3 regions of the Streptomyces sp. NPDC050636 genome follow, and region 2 is predicted to be linked to each of the others. Evidence: riboswitches for the same ligand, from Rfam matches in the RefSeq annotation. Region 2 holds a riboswitch; each other region holds the start of a gene.
What was found. A riboswitch is a leader RNA that binds a small molecule or an ion and turns the genes downstream of it on or off. The one in region 2 is predicted to bind thiamine pyrophosphate.
Positions count from the first base shown of each region.

Region 1 (5,602 bases), on a different contig from region 2:
CGACGACCTCCAGCTTGACCCAGTCGGTACCGAGCGCCTCCCGGGCGAGCCGGGCGGTGAGCACCGCCTCGCCAGCGGTGAAGCAGCCCGCGGTGTTCGGCAGCACCTGGATCTTGTGCCGTTCCAGTACGGACAGCACCGAGCCCTGCACGGTCGGGTCCAGCCGCCGCATGGCGACCGTCGTCAGCTCCGTACCGGAGGCGAGCAGCGCGCGTTCCAGGACGTCGAGGCTGGGCGCGCCGCCGGTCCCCATGATCAGACGGGACCGGAAGGTGGTGTCGGCAATGGTGAGAGTGTCGGTGCCGGCGGCGGCGTCGCCGTCGGACCCAGCGGGGTCGGTCCCCCGGATGACTGCGGTATCGGCCATGTCTGGTGATCAGCCTCCCTGGACCGCGGTGAGGACCTCGACGCGGTCGCCGTCGCCGAGCGCGGTCGCGGACCACTGGGTGCGCGGCACCACGGTCTCGTTGACCGCGGCGGCCACCCCGCCCGGCGCCGTGGACAGGGTCGCGACAAGCCGGTCGAGGGTCAGACCGCCGGGGATCTCGCGGGCCTCCCCATTGACGGAAACGGACAGGGTGGGGCCACCCGGGGCACCGGGGGCGGGGGTGCTGGGGGCGCTCATACGGGCTGCTCCTCTAGGACGCGGGCGCGTTCCGGCCGCTGGGCGGTCGCGGTGGAGAATCGCGCGGGGGAGAAGGGACGGGCCTCTTCCGGGAGGTTCCCGGTGGCCAGTACCTCGGCCATCGCATCGCCGGTGACCGGCGTCAGCAGCACCCCGTTGCGGAAGTGGCCGGTGGCCAGGTGGAGGCCGGGCAGCGCGGACGGGCCGAGCAGCGGGGCGTTGTCGGGGGAGGTGGGGCGCAGCCCGGCGCAGGTCTCGACGAGCGGCAGCTCGGTGATGCCGGGGACCAGCTCGTGCGCGTCCCGGAGCAGCTCGTAGACGCCGCCCGCGGTGACGGTGGTGTCCCAGCCCAGTTCCTCGCTGGTGGCGCCGACGACCAGTTCGCCGTTCTCCCGGGGCACCAGATAGAGCGGCCCGCCCCGTACGACGGCCCGTACGGTGCGCGAGAGGAAGGCGGCACCACCGGCCGGCGCGTCCGGCATGTGCAGCCGCAGCACCTGCCCCTTGACCGGCCGCACCGGAGGCAGCACGTCCTCGGGGACACCGGCCAGCCGCCCGCTGTGGCTGCCCGCGGCCAGCACCGTCTGACCGGCCGACAGCCGCGTGCCGTCGGCGAGTTCGACGCCCGATGCGCGCCCGCGGGAGACGTCGCCGGAGACCGTCAGCCGCTCTGCCCGGCCACGGTGGAAGGCCACCCCGGCGCGCTCGCAGGCGATCAGCAGGGCGCTCGCCAGCCGGCGCGGATCGACCTGGTGGTCGCCGTCCACCCGCAGCCCGCCACGGACCCCGGGGGCCAGCATCGGTTCCAGGCGGCGGCACTCGCGCCCCGACAGCCACTGCGAGTCCAGCCCCGACCGGATCTGCAGGGCGTGCAGTTCGCGCAGATGGGCGCGGTCATCGGCGTCCAGGGCGACGGCGAGGGTGCCGCACCGCCGGTAGCCGATCCGCTGCCCGCTGGCCTCCTCCAGCTCCGCCGTGAACCGCGGGTAGCGGCCCGCGGAGGCGAGGTTGAGGCCGAGCAGGGTCTGCTCGCCGTAGTGGAGCTCGGTGACCGCGGCCAGCATGCCCGCGGCGACCTGGGCGGCGCCGCCTCCCGGCGCGGGGTCGACCACGGCGGCGGTCAGTCCGCGGCCGGCCGCCCGCCAGGCCGTGACCAGGCCGATGATGCCGCCCCCGATGACGAGGACGTCGGGGTGTCGCGGTGGTGCTGTGGACGAGGTGGATGACGTGGCTGAGATGGGTGGTGTGGCAGGTGGATGCATGGGCGTCCAGCCCCTCCCTTCGCCGGCATGACCCGGATCAGGTTCGTACGGTCGGAGGCCGGCCAGCCTCCCTCTCAGCCCGGTGCGTCCGGGCTCCCGCGAGTGCGTGCATCCGTCACCCTAATACGGGGCCGCGACGCGCCGTAAGGGAGCGCCCCGGGGCCCCGCCCGGGTGGCGCCCCGCGACGGCCGATCGTGACGCTGTGTCAGAGATCTCCTTGCGCGCTGCTGCGAGCCGCACGACACACCGTCCTACAGTGATCGGGTGAGCGAGCACAGCACGTCTTCCCAGGCCCCTGACCGCACGCCGCGCGTCGTGATCGTCGGCGCGGGAATAGCGGGTGTGCAGACCGCGGTCGCCCTGCGCGAACAGGGCTGGCGCGGCGCGATCGCACTCCTCGGCGACGAGCCGCACCAGCCCTACGACCGCCCCCCGCTGTCCAAAGCGGTGCTGCTCGGCAAGGCCGAAGGCTCCACCTTCGACGTCGACTTCGGCGCGCTCGGCATCGATCTGCACCTCGGCCGCCGGGTCACCGCCCTGCGGCCGGACGCCCATGCCGTCGAGACGGCCGAGGGCCCCGTCCCGTACGACTACGCGGTCCTCGCGACCGGCGCCGACCCGGTCGTGCTGCCCGGCAGCGAAGGGCTGCCCGGCGTCCACCTGCTGCGCACCCTCGATGATGCCAAGCGGCTGCGGCCGGTGCTCGCCGCCCAGCACGAGATCGTGGTCGTCGGGGCCGGCTGGATCGGCGCGGAGTTCGCGACCGCGGCGCGCGAGGCGGGCTGCGCGGTCACCGTCGTCGAGGCCGCCGAGCGTCCGTTGGCCGGCGCGCTGCCCGCCGAGGTCGCCGCCCACATGACCGACTGGTACGCGGACGCCGGCGCCGATCTGCGCACCGGCGTCTCGGTCGCGTCCGTCGCGCCGGGCGCGGTCACCCTCGCCGACGGTACGACGCTGCCCGCCGACGCCGTGGTCGTCGGGATCGGCGCCCGGCCCGCGACCGGCTGGCTGGCCGGCTCGGGCGTCGCCCTGTCGCCGCAGGACGGCTCCGTGCTGGCCGACGAACACCTGGGCACCTCCGTCCCCGACGTCTACGCGGTCGGCGACTGCGCCTCCTTCCCGTCCGCCCGCTACGGCCGCCGCCTGCTGATCCACCACTGGGACAACGCCCTCCAGGGCCCCCGTACGGTCGCCGAGAACATCGCCCGCGAACCGGCGGAGGGCCTGGTCTACGACCCGGTCCCGTACTTCTGGTCCGAGCAGTTCGGCCGGTTCGTGCAGTACGCGGGCCACCACTCGGGCGCCGACGAGCTGGTCTGGCGCGGCGACCCGGCCGGTGCCGCCTGGTCGGTGATCTGGCTGCGGGACGGCCGCCTGGTCGCGCTGCTCGCCGTCGGCCGGCCCCGGGACCTCGCCCAGGGGCGCAAGCTCATCGAGCGGGGCGCCACCCTCGACCGGCAACGGGCCGCGGACGCGTCGGTGTCGCTCAAATCGGCGGTGAGCTAGCCGAAACCGGCGGTGAGCCCGGGGTGGTGCGGGCGCGGGGCGGCCCCTGATGGCGATGCCCGGGTACCGGCTGTCAGTGCGAGGTGGCACGCTTGTCCTGTGACCGAGATTGACGCAAACATCGATGGACTCGTCCCCGCCTGGCTCACCCTCCCCGACATCGCCGAAGAGTTCGGCGTCGAGGTGACGCGCGTCCGGCAGCTGGTCAAGGAGGGCCAGCTGATCGCGGTGCGCCGCGGCGAGAACAGGGCACTGCAGGTGCCGGCCGATTTCATCAAGGACGGCAAGGTCGTCAAGGGGCTCGCAGGGACCCTGACGCTGCTGCGCGACGACGGCTTCGCCGACGAGGAGATGCTGGAGTGGCTCTTTACCGCTGATGACACCCTGCCCGGCACCCCGGCGCAGGCGCTGCGCGAGAATCGCGGCACGGAGGTGAAGCGCCGGGCGCAGGCGCTCGCCGTCTGACGCACCGGGCGCGAGCGCGCTCCCATCGGCAACCGCACCATCATCCGTAACCGCATCTGAGGGGCGTACGGACCGGAAGGCCCGGCCCGTACGCCCCTGACCTGGGGGGAAACCACCCGATGAGCACTGCACGACAGGCCCTGTCCGAGGCCCGGCTGTATCTGTGCACGGACGCCCGCACCCGGCAGGGCGACCTCCCGCAGTTCCTGGATGCGGTGCTCTCCTCGGGCGTGGACATCGTCCAGCTGCGCGACAAGGGCATGGAGGCCGGCGAGGAGCTCAGGCATCTGGAGGTCTTCGCGGACGCCTGCCGGCGGCACGGCAAGCTGCTGGCGGTCAACGACCGCGCGGACGTCGCCCACGCCATCGGCGCGGATGTGCTGCATCTGGGGCAGGGCGATATCCCGGTCCCGGCCGCCCGCGCCATCCTGGGCGCGGATGTCCTCATAGGCCGCTCCACCCACGCCGAGACCGAGGTGGACGCCGCGGTCGCCGAGGCGGGGGTGGACTACTTCTGCACCGGACCGTGCTGGCCGACGCCCACCAAGCCGGGCCGCCACGCCCCCGGCCTGGACCTGGTCCGCTACACCGCCTCGCTCGCACCCGAGCGCCCCTGGTTCGCGATCGGCGGGATCGACGCCGGCAATCTGGACGAGGTGCTGGAGGCGGGCGCCCGCCGTGTCGTGGTGGTCCGCGCGATCACCGAGGCGGACGATCCGGGGGCCGCGGCCGCGGACCTGGCGAAGCGCGTACGGGCCTGGGGCGCCTGAGCCGCGCACCTCTTGTCCGGGCTCGGAATCCGCATGTGGGGATCGGGTCCCGATGGCGCTCCGGCTCTGCCGCTCCGGCTGCCGGTCGGGTGGTCGCTCCGGTGGTGGTTTCTGGACGGCCGATGGCCGGGAGATGTCCAACCAGTGGACACGAAACCGGCTAACCAGGCATAACGCCGTCGATGGTTGGTGTGTGCCTGCCCTGTGGCTAACCTGCCCGTATGGCCCTAGGTACAGCTTCCACCAGGACTGATCGCGCTCGTACCGTGCGCGATCTGCTGGCTTCAGGCAAGCAGTCGTATTCGTTCGAGTTCGCCGCCCCGAAGACCGAGAAGGGCGAGCGGACCCTGTGGAACGCCATTCGCCGGATCGAGGCCGTCGCGCCGACCTTCGTCTCCGTGACGTACGGAGCCGGCGGCACCTCCCGTGACGGCACGGTGCGCGCCACCGAACGCATCGCCACCGACACCACCCTGACCCCGGTCGCCCACCTCACCGCGGTCAACCACTCCCTGGCCGACCTGCGCAACATCATCGGGCAGTACGCCGATGCCGGTATCCGCAACATGCTCGCGCTGCGCGGCGACCCGCCCGGCGACCCCATGGGTGAGTGGGTGCGGCACCCCGAAGGCGTCGGCTACGCCGCCGACCTCGTCCAGCTGATCAAGGAGTCGGGCGATTTCTGCGTCGGCGTCGCGGCCTTCCCCGAGATGCACCCGCGCTCGACGGACTGGGACACGGACGTCGCCCACTTCGTCGACAAGTGCCGGGCGGGCGCCGACTTCGCGATCACCCAGATGTTCTTCTACGCCGAGGACTACTTCCGGCTGCGCGACCGGGTCAGCGCCGCCGGCTGCTCGACGCCGATCATCCCGGAGATCATGCCGGTCACGAACGTGCGCCAGATCGAGCGTTTCGCGCAGCTCAGCAACGCCGCCTTCCCGCCCGAGCTGGCCGACCGCATCCTCGCCGT
Region 1 covers NZ_JBFAIP010000004.1:109,044-114,645, forward strand. Annotated here, with positions in the region: gene AB0I10_RS06450 (thiazole synthase) at 1-253, opposite strand, end outside; gene thiS (sulfur carrier protein ThiS) at 377-625, opposite strand; gene thiO (glycine oxidase ThiO) at 622-1,887, opposite strand; TPP riboswitch at 1,885-1,997, opposite strand; gene AB0I10_RS06465 (FAD-dependent oxidoreductase) at 2,153-3,394, shown strand; gene AB0I10_RS06470 (Rv2175c family DNA-binding protein) at 3,494-3,859, shown strand; gene thiE (thiamine phosphate synthase) at 3,979-4,629, shown strand; gene metF (methylenetetrahydrofolate reductase [NAD(P)H]) at 4,851-5,602, shown strand, end outside.
Region 1: it holds a riboswitch for thiamine pyrophosphate, as region 2 does, so the genes downstream of both, thiO (glycine oxidase ThiO) here and thiC (phosphomethylpyrimidine synthase ThiC) in region 2, are expected to answer to the same signal.

Region 2 (5,602 bases):
GAGGCGACCAGGCCGATGCTGCCCACCAGCGTGCGCACGATCTCGGTTGCGACCACCTCGCTCGACGCGACCGTACCGACGGTGCTCTGTGCGATGGAGAACAGCAAAAGCAACGGCAACGCCGCGCCCGCATAGGCCAGTACGAGAGTGTTCACGACCGATGCGATGTGATCCCGTCCGATCCGCATCGCCGCGCCGTACAGCTTGCGCCAACTCGCCGACGGATCCGCCTCCTTCAGCTCCCACACCGCGGCGGTCTGGGTCACCGTCACATCGTCGAGCACACCCAGCGATCCGATGATGATGCTCGCCAGCAGGAGACCGCGGATCTCGATGTCCGGGTACAGGCCGTGCACCAGCCCCGTCGTGTCGTCGACATTGCCGGTCAGCAACGCCCAGCCGATGAACACCGACCCGAGCAGGCCGATCAGCAGCAGTGACGCGAGCGTGCCGAGTACCGCCACCGAAGTCCGGGCCGTCAGACCGTGGCACAAATACAGCGCGATCAGCATGATCGCGCTGCCTCCGACCATCGCCACCACCAGCGGATTGGAGCCCTGCAGGATGGCCGGGAGGATGAACAGCGTCAGCACCCCGAAGCTCGCTGTCAGCGCCACCAGCGCGAGCACCCCGCGCAGCCGGCCGACGATCACGACGGCGAACGCGAAGATCGCGGCCAGCACCCACATCGGGAAGGACCGGTCCACATCGGTGACCGCGTACTGCAGATCCTTGGGGGCCTTTGGGGAGTATGCGACCACCACCTCCTGCCCGCTTGTGTAGTGCCGCGTGGCGTCGGGTGTCACCACGGTCTGGAAGGTCCGACCGGTGTCCTTCCCGGTGGTGACCTTGATCGTCGCCTGCTGGCAGTCCTTGCCCTGTGCCGCTCCCCCGGTCGGCGGTTGTCCCTGGGGCGGCGTCGGCTGTGGCTGTTGTTCGGCATGGACGTCGGCGCAGTTCACCTGCTCCACCTTGACCACGGTGGCTCGTTCGGTGGGCTGGTCGAAGCCGACGCCGGACGGCTTGTGCGAGGGCGCGCCGCCTGGCCACAGCACGACCAGACCGACCACCACCGCGGCGGCGAAGGGGATCAGTACCGCCGCGATGACCTTGCGCAGATGCCGGGAAACGGGCGCAGCGGGCCCATGGCCGTGCGCATGAGAGTGCGAGTGCGAGTGCGGATGCGTCTGGTGCTCGGGGCTGCTCACCGCCCGATCATCGCAAGAAGTCCTGGGGCCCCCTGTTCACCTCGCCACGCCGGCCGCTACCGTGGTGCCACCTTTGCAATCGCGGGAGCTCGGAGCACCGGGCTGAGAGGGCGCTGACCTCCATCCCAGCAATGTTTCACGTGGAACATCGCCGGATGGAAGCGGCTGCGTCGACCGCCGAACCTGTTACCGGGTAATGCCGGCGTAGGGAGTTGGGTCTTATGACTCTGCAGGATGCACGCACGCCCGAAAACGTGCCGACCGACCGGAAGATCGGCTGGCACAAGGGCTATGTCTCCGGTTCGCGCCCCGATCTTCGGGTCCCGGTCCGGAGGGTGCACCTCACCAACGGCAAGGACGTGACGCTCTACGACACGTCAGGGCCGTACACCGACCCCAGTATCGAAACCGACGTCCGCCGCGGTCTCGCCCCGCTGCGCGAGAACTGGATCATCGCCCGGGGCGACACCGAGGAGTACGCGGGCCGCCCGCTGCGGCCGGAGGACGACGGCGTCAAGCACACCTCGCCGCGCGGTGGCCTCAAGAACCTCGATGCGGTCTTCCCCGGCCGCCCCCGCCAGCCGCGCCGCGGCCGGGACGGCGCCGCGGTCACCCAGCTCGCCTACGCCCGGCGCGGCGAGATCACCGCGGAGATGGAGTACGTCGCGATCCGCGAGAACGTCACGCCCGAGTTCGTGCGCGACGAGATCGCGGCCGGGCGTGCGGTGCTTCCCGCCAACGTCAACCACCCGGAGATCGAGCCGATGATCATCGGCAAGAACTTCCTGGTGAAGGTGAACGCCAACATCGGTAACTCCGCGGTCACCTCCTCCATCGAGGAGGAGGTCGACAAGATGACCTGGGCGACCCAGTGGGGCGCCGACACGGTCATGGACCTCTCGACCGGCCGCAACATCCACACCACCCGCGAATGGGTGCTGCGCAACTCCCCCGTCCCCATCGGCACCGTCCCCCTCTACCAGGCGCTGGAGAAGGTCGACGGCAAGGCCGAGGAACTGACCTGGGAGATCTACAAGGACACGGTCATCGAGCAGGCCGAACAGGGCGTCGACTACATGACGGTGCATGCCGGTGTGCTGCTCCGCTACGTCCCCCTCACGGCCCGCCGCAAGACCGGCATCGTCTCGCGCGGTGGATCGATCATGGCCGCCTGGTGCCTCGCGCACCATGAGGAGTCCTTCCTCTACACGCACTTCGAGGAGCTCTGCGAGATCCTCGCCTCCTACGACGTCACCTACTCCCTCGGCGACGGCCTGCGCCCCGGCTCCATCGCGGACGCCAACGACGAGGCGCAGTTCGCGGAGCTGCGGACGCTCGGCGAGCTGAACACCATCGCCAAGCGGCATGGCGTCCAGACGATGATCGAGGGCCCGGGACACGTCCCGATGCACAAGATCAAGGAGAACATCGACCTCCAGCAGGAGATCTGCGAAGAGGCCCCGTTCTACACGCTCGGCCCGCTCACCACCGACATCGCGCCCGCCTACGACCACATCACCTCCGGCATCGGCGCCGCGATGATCGCCTGGTGGGGCACCGCGATGCTCTGCTACGTCACGCCCAAGGAGCACCTGGGCCTGCCGGACCGCGACGACGTCAAGACCGGCGTCATCACGTACAAGATCGCGGCCCATGCGGCGGACCTGGCCAAGGGGCACCCGGGCGCCCAGGAGTGGGACGACGCGCTGTCCGACGCCCGCTTCGAGTTCCGCTGGGAGGACCAGTTCAACCTGGCCCTCGACCCGGACACGGCCCGCGCCTTCCACGACGAGACGCTGCCGGCCGAACCGGCGAAGACGGCGCACTTCTGCTCCATGTGCGGCCCGAAGTTCTGCTCGATGAAGATCAGCCGCAGCATCACCGAACAGTTCGCCCCTGACCTGGCCGGCCCGGCCAGCGCCGAGGAGATCGAGGCCGGAATGCTGGAGAAGTCCAAGGAGTTCGCGGCGAGCGGGAACCGGGTGTATCTGCCGCTGGCCGACTGAGCCGAAACCGTGCGGCGCTGTCCCGGAACGGCCTTCCCGGGGCAGCGGCGCACGGGTCCGGTGGGCGATGAGGCGCGTACGCCGGCGCCCGCGCCTGGCCGGAAGGCGCACTGCCGCGGCGGCGGGGGGTGGGCCACGATGACCGCATGTCAGATCACCCGATCTCGCCTCTCTCACCTCGCCGTATAGCCGATGAGTACGTGGAACGGGTCGCCGCACTCGACCCGATGACCTCAGTGCGGCTGGGGCTGCATCCGGGGGACGACCGGCAGCCGGACCTGTCGCCCGAGGGTTTCGAGGCCCTCGCCGATCTCGGCCGCCGTACCCTCGCGGCTCTCGACACCGCGCCCACCTCCGAGACGCCGACTGAACAGGCCGGTGCCAAGCTGCTGCGGGAGCGGCTCACCGCCGAGCTCGCCGTGCACGAGGCCGGCGACAACTTCCGCCAACTGCGCAATGTCGATGCGCCCATTCACCGGCTGCGGGGGATCTTCACCCTGATGCCGACGGACACCGCCGAGGACTGGGAGGCGGTGGCCGGACGGCTGCGCAACCTGCCCGGCGCGCTGGACCGTTACCGTGCCACGCTCACCGAGGGGATCTCCCGGAGCCTGCTCTCCGCTCCCCGCCAGGCCCTCGCGGTGATCGGCCAGCTCGATGCCTGGACCGCGCGGGGCACCGGCGGCCCCGGCTGGTTCGCCGACTTCGTCTCGGACGGCCCCGAGCGCCTGCGTCCCGAACTGGACGCGGCAGCACTCCGGGCCACCGCCGCCATCGCCGAGTTCCGCGACTGGCTGCGGGACACCTACGTCCCCGCCGCGGTGGGCACCCCGGATGCCGTCGGCCGTGAGCGCTATCTGCGCGCCGCCCGCCACTCCACCGGTGCCGACCTCGACGTGGACGACGCCTACGCATGGGCCTGGGACGAGTTCCACCGGACGGCCGCCGAGATGCGGGCCGAGGCCGATCGCGTTCTGCCCGGCGCGACCGTCCTGGAAGCCATGCACCACCTCGACGCGCACGGCCACGCGATCAAGGGCGAGGAGGAGATCCGCGACTGGCTGCAGCACATCATGGACGAGGCGATCGACGCTCTCGACGGCCGGCACTTCGACATCACCGGGCCCCTCCGCAACGTCGAATCCTGTATCGCGCCGCCGGGAAGCTCCACGGCGCCGCACTACGCGAGCCCCAGCCTCGACTTCAGCCGCCCCGGCCGCACCTACCTCCCGACCCTCGGCCGGCAGATCTTCCCGACCTGGCAGATCGTCAGCACCTGGTACCACGAGGGCGTCCCCGGCCACCATCTGCAGCTCTCCCAGTGGGTCGCGGCCGCCGACCGGCTCGGCCGCTACCGGGTCACCCTGGGCAAGGTCACCGCCAACATCGAGGGCTGGGCTCTGTACGCCGAACGCCTCATGGACGAACTGGGCTTCCACGCCGACGACCCCGGCCGCCGACTCGGCTACCTGGACAAACAGATGCTGCGGATCATCCGGGTGATCATCGACATCGGTATGCACCTCCGTCTCGCCATCCCCGCCGACTCCGGTTTCCACCCCGGCGAGCGCTGGACCCCGGCGCTGGCCACCGAGTTCATGGCCGCCCACCACGGCAGCCCGGTCGAGCGGCGCAACGGCGAGATCAACCGCTACCTCGGCTGGCCAGGCCAGGCCATCAGTTACAAACTCGGCGAACGTGCCTGGCTACAGGGCCGCGAAGCGGCCCGGCGCCGACACGGCACCGCCTTCGACCTCAAGGCCTGGCACATGAAGGCACTCGCTCAGGGGTCATTCGGTCTGGACGATCTGGCGGACAACCTGGCGGGGTTGTAGGGCGGAGCGGGGCCGGGATGCCCTGAAAGGGGAGCCGCGTTCCGGCATGTGCTCGTGTATCGGTGCTCGCCGACCGATGAACCGCTACGGTTGGGCCTGGCCCGAAGCCGCAAGTTCTGGTTGCGACTTCGGGCCGGCCTGTCTTCAGTGAAGCCGCACTACACGCTCAACCGCGCGGGCGTCGGGGCACCCGCCGCGGTGACCGGTGCGGCGGCAACTCCACCTCGTACACCGGACTCCCATCCGGTGCCAGCCCGCACTGGCGGATGCACCGGTGCTTCTGCAGAAAGCGCAGGCAGGAGTGCACCTTCTGCTGCGTCAGGCCCGTCTTGGCGGCGAGTGACTCCAACGACTCCTCGGTCTGCCCGTCCTGGGCCATGGCAGGCAGGATGGAGATGGCCACGGCCCACACGTCCTCGGTGATGCTCAGCCGGGACTTCCACTGATCGAAGAGCTCTTCGGTCCTGACGCGTAACTCGCGTTTCCCGGGCCCGGGTTCATCGTCTGCCGGGCTCCGCAAGGCGTCGGCGATCTGTGACCATGCGTGCTCCGA
Region 2 covers NZ_JBFAIP010000040.1:124-5,725, forward strand. Annotated here, with positions in the region: partial or broken gene AB0I10_RS25110 (YibE/F family protein) at 1-1,208, opposite strand, end outside; TPP riboswitch at 1,280-1,436, shown strand; gene thiC (phosphomethylpyrimidine synthase ThiC) at 1,430-3,214, shown strand; gene AB0I10_RS25120 (DUF885 domain-containing protein) at 3,361-5,049, shown strand; gene AB0I10_RS25125 (Bro-N domain-containing protein) at 5,216-5,602, opposite strand, start outside.

Region 3 (5,602 bases), on a different contig from region 2:
TACCGAGGGCAACATCGCGCGCGCGGTGAAGGGTGAGAAGATCGGCACGCTCGTCAGCGATCAGGGCACCCGGGCCTGACGGCCCCAACTGCCGCGATTCCGTACGGGCATCGGCCTGTGCGGGCGGCAACTCCCGGCCGTGGGAAGACCTCGGTACGGGGATGGACAACCGCCTGCCGGTCGGACACCGTGCAGGAGAAGACGCGCGGCAGGGGCGAGGCTCTGCTTCTTACCGAAAAGACCAGGAGCAAGTGGTGATCGAAGAGACCCTCCTCGAGGCCGAGGAGAAGATGGAGAAGGCCGTCGTGGTCGCCAAGGAGGACTTCGCCGCGATCCGCACCGGGCGTGCGCACCCGGCGATGTTCAACAAGATCGTGGCGGACTACTACGGTGCCATGACGCCGATCAACCAGCTGGCGTCGTTCTCGGTTCCCGAACCGCGGATGGCCGTGGTGACCCCGTTCGACAAGAGCGCGATGCGCAACATCGAGCAGGCGATCCGCGACTCCGACCTCGGCGTCAACCCGAGCAACGACGGCAATATCATCCGAGTGACGTTCCCGGAGCTGACCGAGGAACGCCGCAAGGAGTACATCAAGGTCGCCAAGGCCAAGGGCGAGGACGCGAAGATCTCGATCCGTAGCGTCCGCCGCAAGGCCAAGGAGACCCTCGACAAGCTCGTCAAGGACAAGGAGTCCGGCGAGGACGAGGTGCGCCGCGCCGAGAAGGAGCTCGACGACACCACCGCGAAGTACGTCGCGCAGGTGGACGAGCTGCTCAAGCACAAGGAATCCGAGCTCCTCGAGGTCTGATGAACGAGTCATCCTGGGGAGTCCCGCCCGGCGCCGGTCAATGGGGACCACCCGACAGGGGAACTGCCCCCTCGCTCCGGGCGATGCCCCCCGCCTCGGCGAGCCCCCTGCACGACGGGGGCGATGCGGCGCAGACTCGGCCCATGCCCCTCGTGCCCGGCGCAGGCGGACACCAGGACGACGCCCGGGACCACCGGGACATCCGGGACCACCGGGACGACCGGGGGGCTGCTCGACTGAGCGGCCCCCTGTTCCGCGACGAAAAGCCGCAGGAGCCCATGCCCACTGCTTTCCCCGGTTCTCCCGGGCACGACAGCTCGCAGGACTCGGACAAGCCGAAGAAGAAGAGCGCGGGACGCAATTTGCGTGCCGCAATAGGGGTCGGCGTCGGTCTCGGCGCGGTCATCCTCGCCTCGCTCTTCTTCTACAAGCCTGTCTTCATCGGCGTGATAGCGATCGCCGTTGTCGTGGGCCTGTGGGAGCTGACCTCGCGGCTGGCGGAACGCAAGGACATCCGGGTGCCGCTGGTGCCGCTCGCGGTCGGCGGCACCGCCATGGTCGTCGCCGGGTATGTGCGCGGCGCGGAAGGCGCGTGGGTGGCGATGGCGCTCACCGCGCTCGCCGTGCTGGTCTGGCGCATGACGGAGGCGCCCGAGAACTATCTGCGGGATGTCACCGCCGGTGTGTTCGCGGCGTTCTATGTGCCGTTCCTCGCGACGTTCGTGGCGCTGATGCTCGCGGCCGAGGACGACGGGCCGCAGCGGGTGCTGACGTTCCTGCTGCTGACGGTCGTCAGCGACACCGGCGCGTATGCGGTCGGCTGGCGGTTCGGCAGCCACAAGCTCGCGCCGCGCATCAGCCCTGGCAAGACCCGCGAGGGACTCGCCGGCGCGGTGCTGTTCGCGATGGTCGCCGGCGCGCTGTGCATGGAGTTCCTGATCACGGACGGCGCCTGGTGGCAGGGGCTGCTGCTCGGCCTCGCGGTCGCGGCCAGCGCCACCCTCGGCGACCTCGGCGAATCCATGATCAAACGCGATCTCGGCATCAAGGACATGGGCACGCTGCTGCCCGGCCACGGCGGCATCATGGACCGCCTCGACTCCCTGCTGCCGACCGCGCCGGTGGTCTGGCTGCTGTTTGTGATCTTCGTGGGAGCGGGCTGAATCGCCCCCAGGTACCCTGGAAGGGCTCGCTGCCTGTTGCAGCGGGCCCTTTTCCTGCCCCGCGGCTGCGGGGACGGCCCCGTGAGGTCTCCGGGTTCAGGCATCGTCCAGCCGTTGGCTCCGCGACAGCGGAGATCGTCCGGCCCATCGCAATGAGGAGTTTCCGCCCATGGCACCGCCCGAGCCTGGTGTGCTGACTTTCGTCGCCCCCCGCGGCGCCAAGCAGCCCCCGCGGCACCTTGCCGATCTCACCCCGGCCGAGCGCCGCGAAGCGGTGGCCGCGATCGGCGAGAAGCCGTTCCGCGCCAAGCAGCTGTCGCAGCACTACTTCGCCCGTTACGCGCACGACCCGGCGCAGTGGACCGACATCCCGGCGGCGGCGCGCGAAAAGCTGGCGGCAGAGCTGCTGCCCGACCTGATGAACGTGGTGCGGCACATCTCGTGCGACAACGACACCACCCGCAAGACCCTGTGGAAGCTGCACGACGGCACGCTCGTCGAGTCCGTACTGATGCGCTACCCGGACCGGGTCACCATGTGCATCTCCTCACAGGCCGGCTGCGGGATGAACTGCCCGTTCTGCGCCACCGGCCAGGCGGGACTGGACCGCAATCTCTCGACCGCGGAGATCGTCCACCAGATCGTCGACGGGATGCGGGCACTGCGCGACGGCGACGTCCCGGGCGGACCGGCGCGGCTGTCCAACATCGTCTTCATGGGGATGGGCGAGCCGCTCGCCAACTACAAGCGGGTGGTCGGCGCCATCCGGCGGCTGACCGACCCCGAGCCGGACGGGCTGGGGCTGTCCCAGCGCGGCATCACCGTCTCCACGGTCGGCCTGGTCCCGGCGATGCTGCGGTTCGCGGACGAGGGCTTCAAGTGCCGGCTCGCGGTATCGCTGCACGCGCCGGACGACGAGCTGCGCGACACGCTCGTGCCCGTCAACACGCGCTGGAAGGTGCGTGAGGTGCTGGACGCGGCCTGGGAGTACGCGGAGAAGTCCGGGCGGCGCATTTCGATCGAGTACGCCCTGATCCGGGACATCAACGACCAGGCGTGGCGCGGTGACCTGCTGGGACGGCTGCTCAAGGGCAAGCGGGTCCATGTGAACCTGATTCCGCTGAACCCGACGCCCGGCTCGAAGTGGACCGCCTCGCGTCCCGAGGACGAGCGGGCGTTCGTCAAGGCCATCGAGGCGCACGGCGTGCCGGTGACCGTCCGCGACACCCGCGGTCAGGAGATCGACGGCGCCTGCGGGCAGCTGGCTGCCTCGGAGCGCTGACCGCTCGCTGGTACGGTGTGGTCGAACAAATGCACATTCCGACAGGGGAGCGCCACAGCGCTGAGAGTGCGGAAGCGTCGTAGTCCTACGGTGCCCGCAGACCCTTGAACCTCGCCCGGGTCATTCCGGGTAGGAAGTTCGGTCGTCACTCATGCTGTTGCGCCCTGCCCGGAGTCCCCTCCGTACGTCATCGGACGTCGCGAGCCGCGGACACCGGGCGGGGCCGCGTCTCTTCCTGGCCAGCCAGGAGGAAATCAGTGAGCACCACCAGGAGGATCACCGCGACGGCCGTCGCCGCCGCGGTCGGTATGACGGCGCTCGCCGCATGCGGCAGCTCGGACGGCGGCAGCGCGGACGCCAAGACGGTCACGCTCGTCAGCCATGACTCGGGTCCCTCCGAGTCCGCCCTCGCCGCCTTCGAGAAGGAGAGCGGCTACAAGGTGAAGGTCCTGAAGGGCGGGGACGCCGGCAAGGCCGTCAACCAGGCGATCCTGTCCAAGGGCAATCCGCAGGGCGATGTATTCTTCGGCATCGACAACACTCTGCTCTCGCGCGGCCTGGACGAAGGCATCTTCAGCCCGTACCAGGCCGAGGGCTTGGACAAGGTCCCGGCCACGCTTCAGCTCGACAAGGGCAAGAACCGCGTCACCCCGCTCGACTACGGCGACATCTGCGTCAACTACGACCGGTCCTACTTCGACCGGCACAAGATCGCGCCGCCGAAGACGTTCGACGATCTGATCAAGCCCCGGTACAAGGGGCTGCTCGTCACGGAGAACTCCGCGACCTCCTCCCCGGGGCTCGCCTTCCAGCTCGGCACCATCGCCACGTACGGCGAGGAGGGGTGGCAGGGCTACTGGAAGAAGCTCAGGGCCAATGGCGTCGAGGTCGTCGACGGCTGGGAGCAGGCCTACAACGGGCGGTTCTCGGGCTCCGTGGCGGGCAAGGGCGACAAGCCGCTGGTGGTCTCCTACGCCTCCAGCCCGCCCTTCGAGGTGCTCGGCAAGAAGCCGGCGCCCAAGGAGGCACCGACCGGTGTCGCGACCGGCACCTGCTTCCGCCAGATCGAATTCGGCGGCCTCCTCAAGGGCGCGAAGAACGAGAAGGGCGGCAAGGCGCTGCTGGACTTCCTGCTGAGCAAGAAGTTCCAGGAGGAGGTGCCGCTGCAGATGTTCGTCAACCCGGCACGCGAGGACGCCAAGGTGCCGGAGCTGTTCACCAAGTACGGCGCGACGATCGACAAGCCGGCGACGCTGGCCCCGGAGACGATCACCAAGAACCGCGAACAGTGGATCAAGCAGTGGTCCTCGCTCGTTCTGAAGTAACCCGCGCTCTGCGCAGAAGGCCCTCGCGAGGAACGGCGGTGCGGCTCGGCCTGATGGCCCTGCCGCTCGCCTTCTTCGCGCTGTTCTTCGCCTATCCGGTCGTCGCGATCGTCGGCCGGGGGCTGAAGGACGGCGGACGGTGGCAGCTCGGCCGGATCGGCGAGGTGGTGAGCGATCCGGATCTTCTCCATGTCCTGTGGTTCACCGTCTGGCAGGCGGCGGCCTCGACCGCGCTGACCCTGCTGATCGCGCTGCCCGGAGCGTATGTCTTCGCGCGCTTCGACTTCCCCGGCAAACAACTGCTGCGGGCGGTGGTGATGGTGCCGTTCGTGCTGCCCACCGTCGTCGTCGGTTCGGCTTTTCTGGCGCTGGTCGGGCGCGGTGGGCTGCTCGACGACCTCTGGGGCGTACGCCTGGACACCTCGGTGTGGGCGATCCTGCTGGCACACGTCTTCTTCAATTACGCGGTGGTCGTACGGACCGTCGGCGGGCTGTGGGCGCAGCTCGACCCGCGTCAGGAAGAGGCGGCGCGGGTGCTGGGAGCCGGACGGTTCGCGGCCTGGCGGCGCGTGACGCTGCCCGCGCTCGGCCCGGCCGTCGCCGCCGCCGCGCTGATGGTCTTCCTCTTCACCTTCACCTCCTTCGGGGTGGTGCAGATTCTGGGCGGGCCCACCTTTTCGACGCTGGAGGTGGAGATCTACCGGCAGACCGCGGACTTCCTGGATCTGCCGACGGCCGCTGTCCTCACGATGATCCAATTCGCGGCAGTGCTGGGACTGCTGGCGCTGCACGCATGGACCGTGCGACGGCGGGAATCCGCTCTCCGTCTCGTCGACGCTTCGCAGACCGCTCGGCGGCCGCGCGGACCCGGCCAGTGGGCACTGCTGTGGGGCACGCTCACCGTCATCGCCGTCCTGCTCGTCGGGCCGCTGGTCGTGCTTGTCGAGCGGTCGTTCGCTGGGTCGGGCGGCTATGGGCTGACGTTCTACGACACGCTGCGATCCGCCGCGTCAGCCGACA
Region 3 covers NZ_JBFAIP010000047.1:4,445-10,046, forward strand. Annotated here, with positions in the region: gene pyrH (UMP kinase) at 1-79, shown strand, start outside; gene frr (ribosome recycling factor) at 255-812, shown strand; gene AB0I10_RS26990 (phosphatidate cytidylyltransferase) at 812-1,975, shown strand; gene rlmN (23S rRNA (adenine(2503)-C(2))-methyltransferase RlmN) at 2,145-3,257, shown strand; TPP riboswitch at 3,291-3,411, shown strand; gene AB0I10_RS27000 (thiamine ABC transporter substrate-binding protein) at 3,515-4,582, shown strand; gene AB0I10_RS27005 (iron ABC transporter permease) at 4,636-5,602, shown strand, end outside.
Region 3: it holds a riboswitch for thiamine pyrophosphate, as region 2 does, so the genes downstream of both, AB0I10_RS27000 (thiamine ABC transporter substrate-binding protein) here and thiC (phosphomethylpyrimidine synthase ThiC) in region 2, are expected to answer to the same signal.